One region of the Kitasatospora sp. NPDC057512 genome, then DNA from elsewhere that is predicted to be linked to it. Evidence: riboswitches for the same ligand, from Rfam matches in the RefSeq annotation. Region 1 holds a riboswitch; the other holds the start of a gene.

The links. Region 1 has a riboswitch for S-adenosylmethionine ahead of ACFU6K_RS11050 (aminotransferase class V-fold PLP-dependent enzyme). Riboswitches for the same ligand answer to the same signal wherever they lie in the genome.
Region 2: another riboswitch for S-adenosylmethionine. It lies ahead of thrC (threonine synthase); the one in region 1 lies ahead of ACFU6K_RS11050 (aminotransferase class V-fold PLP-dependent enzyme).

What each region holds. Positions count from the first base shown of each region.
Region 1 covers NZ_JBHVET010000117.1:5,434-8,829, forward strand. The annotation lists gene trpD (anthranilate phosphoribosyltransferase) at 1-950, shown strand, start outside; SAM riboswitch class IV at 1,059-1,177, shown strand; gene ACFU6K_RS11050 (aminotransferase class V-fold PLP-dependent enzyme) at 1,229-2,611, shown strand; gene ACFU6K_RS11055 (Lrp/AsnC family transcriptional regulator) at 2,615-2,896, opposite strand; gene ACFU6K_RS11060 (rhomboid family intramembrane serine protease) at 2,938-3,396, opposite strand, start outside.
Region 2 covers NZ_JBHVET010000575.1:2,295-5,690, forward strand. The annotation lists gene ACFU6K_RS29385 (trehalose-6-phosphate synthase) at 1-326, opposite strand, end outside; gene ACFU6K_RS29390 (glucosyl-3-phosphoglycerate synthase) at 409-1,446, opposite strand; SAM riboswitch class I at 1,558-1,694, shown strand; gene thrC (threonine synthase) at 1,711-3,018, shown strand; gene ACFU6K_RS29400 (MoaD/ThiS family protein) at 3,054-3,332, shown strand.

The sequences.
Region 1 (3,396 bases):
ACCGGATCATGAGCGGCGAGGCGTCCCCCGTCCAGGTGGCCGGGTTCATGATCGCGCTGCGGGCCAAGGGCGAGTCGGTGGAGGAGATCGCCGGCCTGGTCGACGCGATGTACGCGCACGCCGAGCCGCTGGAGATCCCCGGCCCGGCGGTGGACATCGTCGGCACCGGCGGGGACCGGGCGAAGACCGTCAACATCTCCACCATGTCGGCGATCGTCGCGGCGGCGGCCGGCGCCAAGGTGGTCAAGCACGGCAACCGGTCGGCCTCCTCGGCCAGCGGCTCCTCGGACGTGCTGGAGAAGCTCGGGGTGGCGCTGGACCTCTCCGCCCGGCGGGTCGCCGAGGTGGCCGAGGAGGTCGGGCTGACCTTCTGCTTCGCGGCGAAGTTCCACCCCTCGATGCGGCACGCCGCCACCGCGCGGCGCGACCTCGGGGTGCCGACCGCCTTCAACATCCTCGGTCCGCTGACCAACCCGGCCAAGGTCACCGCGCACGCCATCGGCTGCTTCGACACCCGGCTGTCCGGGCTGATCGCCGGGGTGCTGGCCCGGCGGGGCGCCACGGCGCTGGTCTTCCGCGGCGACGACGGGCTGGACGAGCTGACCATCACCACCACCTCCCAGGTCTGGCTGGTGCGCGACGGGGTCGTCACCGAGACCACCTTCGACCCGCGGGACGTGGGCATCGAGCTGGTCGGCATCGAGGCGCTGCGCGGGGCGGACGCCTCGTACAACGCCGAGGTCGCGCGGCGGCTGCTGGCCGGGGAGCACGGGCCGGTGCGGGACGCCGTCCTGCTGAACACGGCGGCGGCGCTGGTCGCGCTGGAGCTGGGCGACGCGCCGCTCACCGAGCAGCTGGCGGCCGGCATGGAGCGGGCCGCGAAGGCGATCGACTCCGGCGCCGCGCAGGACCTGCTGCGGCGCTGGTCGGAGGCCACCAGCCGGGCCTGAGGCGGCAGTTGGGGAGCCCGTGCCGGTACGCCGGTGCGGGCTCCCGTGCTGTCCGGATGCTGGATGCCCGTTTGACCGCCCGGTGGACCCGGCCTAGAGTCTTCGCCAGGTCATGAGTGACAGCGCCAAGCCCCAGCTGGCTGTCCGGCAACCCTCCGTCCGTGGCGGGGTGCCCTGGGTGAGGACCGGGTCGTCACGGCAAGCCGTCCGTGCGACAAGCGCGGACGCCCGACGACTGGTACTCCCGGGGTCCCTTACCCCAGAAGGAGTGCATCCTCATGTCTCTGGCCACCGAAATCCGCACCCCGCTCGCCGTCCTCGGCGCCGACGTCCAGGTCCCGCTCGTCAGCGGTGAGAAGGTCGGCTACGCGGCGCTCGACTACGCGGCGAGCTCGCCGGCGCTCCAGCGGGTGTGGGACGACGTCGCCGCCTACGCGCCGTACTACGGCAGCGTCCACCGCGGGGCCGGGTACCTCTCCCAGCTGTCCACCGACCTGTTCGAGCAGAGCCGCCGCACCGTCGGCGAGTTCCTCGACCTGCGCGAGGGCGACCAGGTGGTCTTCACCCGGGCCACCACCGACTCGCTCAACCTGCTGGCCTCCGCCGTTCCGGCCGGCACCCGGGTGTTCGCCTTCGAGACCGAGCACCACGCCTCGCTGCTGCCCTGGGCGCACGCCGGACTGGACGTCACCTACCTGCGGGCGCCGCGCTCGCGGGCCGAGGCGGTGGCCGCGCTGGACGCCGCGCTCGCCGAGGCGCCCGAGGGCCCCAGGCTGCTCTGCGTCACCGGCGCCTCCAACGTGACCGGCGAGCTGTGGCCGGTCGCCGAACTGACGGCGACCGCGCACCGGCACGGCGCCCGGGTGGTGCTGGACGCCGCCCAGCTGGCGCCGCACCACCGGGTCTCGGTGCGCGAGCTGGACGTCGACTGGATCGCCTTCTCCGGCCACAAGATCTACGCGCCGTTCGGCGCCGGGGTGCTGGCCGGCCGGGCGGACTGGCTGGACGCGGCCGAGCCGTACCTGGCGGGCGGCGGGGCGACCCGGACGGTGGCCCGGGAGGCCGACGGCTCGGTGGCCGTGCAGTGGCACACCGGCCCGGCCCGGCACGAGGCCGGCTCGCCGAACGTCATCGGCGCCTACGCGATCGCCTCGGCCTGCCGGGCGCTGACCGAGGCCGGCTTCGACGGGCTGGAGGCCCGCGAGCAGCAGCTGATCGCCCGGCTGACGGCCGGGCTGGCCGGGATCCCGCAGGTCAAGGTGCTGAACCTGTTCGGCGAGGGCTCCGCCCGGGTGGGCGTGCTGTCCTTCGTCGTCCGGGACTGGAACAGCTCGCACTTCTCCGCCGCGCTGTCCGCCGAGTACGGCATCGGGGTGCGCGACGGCCTGTTCTGCGCCCACCCGCTGGTGCGCACGCTGCTCGGCGACGAGGACGAGGCGCCGTCCGAGTGCGGTGCGCCCGAGCCCTCGCTGCCGGGCGAGCGCAGCCTGAACGCGATCCGGGTGAGCTTCGGCGCCGGGACGCCGGACGAGCACGTCGACCGCTTCCTGACCGCCGTCCGGGAGCTGGTCACGCAGGGCGCGGCCTGGAACTACCGCAACGAGGGCGGGCGTTGCGTCGCCACCGTGCAGGTCGAGCGGGGCCGGCGCGCCGAGGGCTGACCGCTACTCGTCCAGGCCGAGGGCGAAGGCGGCTTCCAGGTCGTGCTGGGAGTAGGTGCGGAAGGCGATCTGGGTCTCGGTGTGGGCCACGCCCGGGACCTTGTTGAGCCGGCCCGGGATGACCTCGGCCAGGTCGTCGTGCCGGCGCACCCGCACCATCGCCACCAGGTTGTAGCCCCCCGTCACCGAGTAGACCTCGCTCACGCCGTCGATGGCGGCGATGGATTCGGCGATCTCCGGGATGCGGTCGACACTGGTCTTGATCAGGACGATGGCGGTGATCACAGTTCGGGCTCCTTTGTGGGGTGCCGCCAGCGTATCGGGCGTCAGCCCGGTCGTCGCGGGGGGTGGCGGACCACGGTGCAGGCGTAGAGGAACCCGGCCGAGAAGCCGATCACGTGGACCAGGTACGCCACCCCGGGCCCGGCCGCGTGCACCGACCACCACTGCAGGGCGAACCAGAGGCCGAGCACCAGCCAGGCGGGGAAGCGCAGCGGCAGGAAGAGCAGCAGCGGGACGAGGGTGGTCACCCGGGCCCGGGGGTGGAGGCGCAGGTAGGCGCCGAGGGCGGCGGCGATCGCCCCGGAGGCCCCGATGAGCACCCGGGTGGAGTTCGGCGCGTGCGCCTCGGCGAGCGCGAAGCCGTACGTGGTCAGGCTGCCGGCGGCCAGGTAGAAGACGGCGTACCGGGCCCGGCCCAGCCGCCGTTCGACGGTGGGGCCGAAGACCTGGAGGAAGAGCAGGTTCCCGAGCAGGTGCAGCCAGCCGGCGTGCAGGAAGAGCCC
Region 2 (3,396 bases), on a different contig from region 1:
ACGCCGTTGTAGGCGCGGGCGAAGGTCCGCGGGTCGATGTCCAGCATCCGTACGGCCTGGCCGCCGACCTCGTGTCCGGCCAGGTCGAGGCGGCCGTGGGGCGCCTCGGCGGCGGCCCTGCGGTCGGAGTCGTCGAGGGCGGCGCAGACCCAGACGGCGTTCGGGTCGTCGATGGCGGAGAGGCCGGAGACCAGGCCGCCGCCGCCGCGGCGCAGGGTCAGTGTGCCGTCGTCGGCGGTGCTGAAGGACACCGGTCCCCGGTTGGAGGCCACCAGGACGGGGGCGGTGCCGGTCACGCTCGAACGGTTGGTCGTGAGATCGCCCATGGTTGGCATGTTGCCGTGGGGTCGGGGCGGCAAACCCGTGCGGCCCGTCGAAGACAGGGCCAGGGCCTGTCGAAGACGACCCCTAGTGGCGGGCCGCGTACTCGGGGAGGGTGTGGATCGGGGGGCGTTCGAGGGCGGTCACCGGGTGGGTGTGGGCGGTGAAGGCGCGGGTTTCCGGGTCGCGGGTGAACTGGGTGAGGTGGGGGTGGACGAGGTCGGCGGAGGCCTTGAGGCGGTGGGTGCGGTCGAGGCGTTCCAGGGCGGTCCGGTAGATGGTGGCGGCCATCCGGCCGAGGGCCTGGCCGTCCTGGTGGCGGTGGTGCCGGACGCCGACGTCCACCTGGGCGAGGGCGTCCAGGCCGGCCAGCTCCAGGGCGTCGACCAGCAGGCCGAGTTCGACGCCGTACCCGGTGGGGAAGGGCAGCCGTTCGAGCAGTGACCGGCGGGCCGCGTACTCGCCGCCCAGGGGCTGGACGAAACCGGCGAGTTCCGGCCAGTGGAGGTTGAGCAGGGGGCGGGCGACGAGTTCGGTGACCCGGCCGCCGCCGGCCGGCAGGACGGCGCCCTCCGACTCCAGCGGGCGGTCGTACATGGCCTTGACCAGCTGGATGGACTCGTCGGTGAGCAGCGGGCCGACGATGCCGGAGACGAAGGCCGGGTCGAACTCGCGCAGGTCGGCGTCGACGAAGCAGACGATGTCGCCGTGGGTGACCAGCAGCGAGCGCCAGAGCACCTCGCCCTTGCCGGGGACGGCGGGCAGCCGGGGCAGGACGGCGTCGCGGTGCTCGACCCGGGCGCCGGCCTCGGCGGCGACGGCGGCGGTGGCGTCGGTGGAGCCGGAGTCGACGACGACGAGTTCGTCGACGAGCGGGAGGCGTTCCATCAGCTCGCGGCGGATGGTGCGGACGATGTCGCCGACGGTGGCCTCCTCGTCCAGGGCGGGGAGGACCACGCTGACCGTGCGGCCGGTGCGCTCCTTGGCGGCGAGCAGGGTGCGGACCGGCCGGTCGGCCGCGCTCCAGGAGCGGCGGCGAAGCCAGGACGCCGCCTGCGGGAGGAGCGCGGGAGTCGGTTCGGCGGGCACGGAGATCTCCTCGGCGAGGTCGGTGGGACGGGTCATCTCGCTTGGCGGACGGTCCCGTTCGGGTTTGACGCCTTCGGATACAGTCTTCGTACAGCGGTCGGACCTTTGCACGCCGGGGTCTCCGTTGAGCACCACCACAATTTCACAAGCTCATCCAGAGGGACTGAGGGAACGGCCCGTTGACGTCCCGGCAACCTTCTCGCGCGGCTGTCTGTCGACAGGCCCCGGCGGGACAGGTGCCAATTCCGTCCCGTGCCGCGACCGCGCCACGGGGAAGATGAGGAGAGAGGCCTCGCCATCATGGCTATCGACACTGCCGCACCCTCCCCCAGCCTTCGGCCGGGGGGACCCCCAACCGTCGACCTCGGCCCGGCCGCCGCGCTGTCCTGTCGCGAGTGCGGCACCCGCTTCCCGCTCGGCCCCAGCTTCGCGTGCCTGGAGTGCTTCGGCCCGCTGGAGATCGCCTACGAGTTCGGCAGCGAGGGCGCCGAGGAGCTGCGCAAGCGGATCGAGGCCGGTCCGGCGTCCATCTGGCGGTACGCGCCGCTGCTGCCGGTGCCGGCCGACGTGGCGTCCAAGCCCAACCTGAACCCGGGGTGGACCCCGCTGGTGAAGGCGGACAATCTGGGCCGGGAGCTCGGTTTCACCGCCCAACTGCACATCAAGGACGACTCCGGGAACCCGACGCACTCGTTCAAGGACCGGGTGGTCGCGTGCGCGATCGAGGCGGCCCGGGCGTTCGGCTACACCACGCTCTCCTGCTCCTCCACCGGCAACCTGGCCGGCGCGGTGGGCGCGGCGGCGGCCCGGGCCGGGTTCCGGTCCTGCGTGTTCATCCCGCACGACCTGGAGCAGGGCAAGGTCGTCATGGCCGGGGTGTACGGCGGCGAGCTGGTCGGCATCGAGGGCAACTACGACGACGTGAACCGCTTCTGCTCGGAGCTGATCGGCGACCCGGCCGGCGAGGGCTGGGGCTTCGTCAACGTGAACCTGCGGCCGTACTACGGCGAGGGCTCCAAGACGCTGGCGTACGAGATCTGCGAGCAGCTCGGCTGGCGGCTGCCGGAGCAGATCGTGATCCCGATCGCCTCGGGCTCGCAGCTGACGAAGATCGACAAGGGGCTCCAGGAGCTGGTCAGGCTCGGCCTGGTCGAGGACCGGCCGTACAAGGTCTTCGGCGCCCAGGCGGAGGGCTGCTCGCCGGTGTCGGCCGCGTTCAAGGCCGGCCGGGACGTGATCAAGCCGGTGAAGCCGGACACCATCGCCAAGTCGCTGGCGATCGGCAACCCGGCCGACGGCCCGTACGTGCTGGACATCGCCCGCCGCACCGGTGGCGCGGTGGAGGACGTCACGGACGCCGAGGTCGTGGCGGCGATCCGGCTGCTGGCGCGGACCGAGGGGATCTTCGCCGAGACCGCGGGCGGGGTGACCGTCGGCGTGCTGAAGAAGCTGGTCGAGACCGGGCAGCTGGACCCGGCCAAGGAGACCGTCGCGATCAACACCGGCGACGGCCTGAAGACCCTGGACGCCGTCTCCGACGCCGGGATGACCGCCGTCATCCGCCCGACGCTGGACGCGTTCCGCGCCGCCGGCCTCGTGTCCGCCTGAACCACCCGATAGGCCCCGCCCCCGCAAGGAGAGTCATGAGCGCCAACGTCCGCATTCCCACCATCCTGCGCACCTACACCGGCGGCGCCGCCGAGGTGACCGCCGAGGGCGCCACCCTGGCCGAGGTCGTCGCCGACCTGGAGAAGAACCACGCGGGCATCGCGGCCCGCATCCTGGACGACACCGGCAAGCTGCGCCGCTTCGTGAACGTCTACGTGAACGACGACGACGTGCGCTTCGCCGAGGGCCTGGCGACCGAGATCAAGGACGGCGCCAGCGTCTCGATCATCCCGGCGGTGGCCGGCGGCTGCTGAGCCGACAAAGCAGAACCCGCGGTCGCCCGCGCGTACGGAGACACCGCGGCGAGCGGCACGGCCG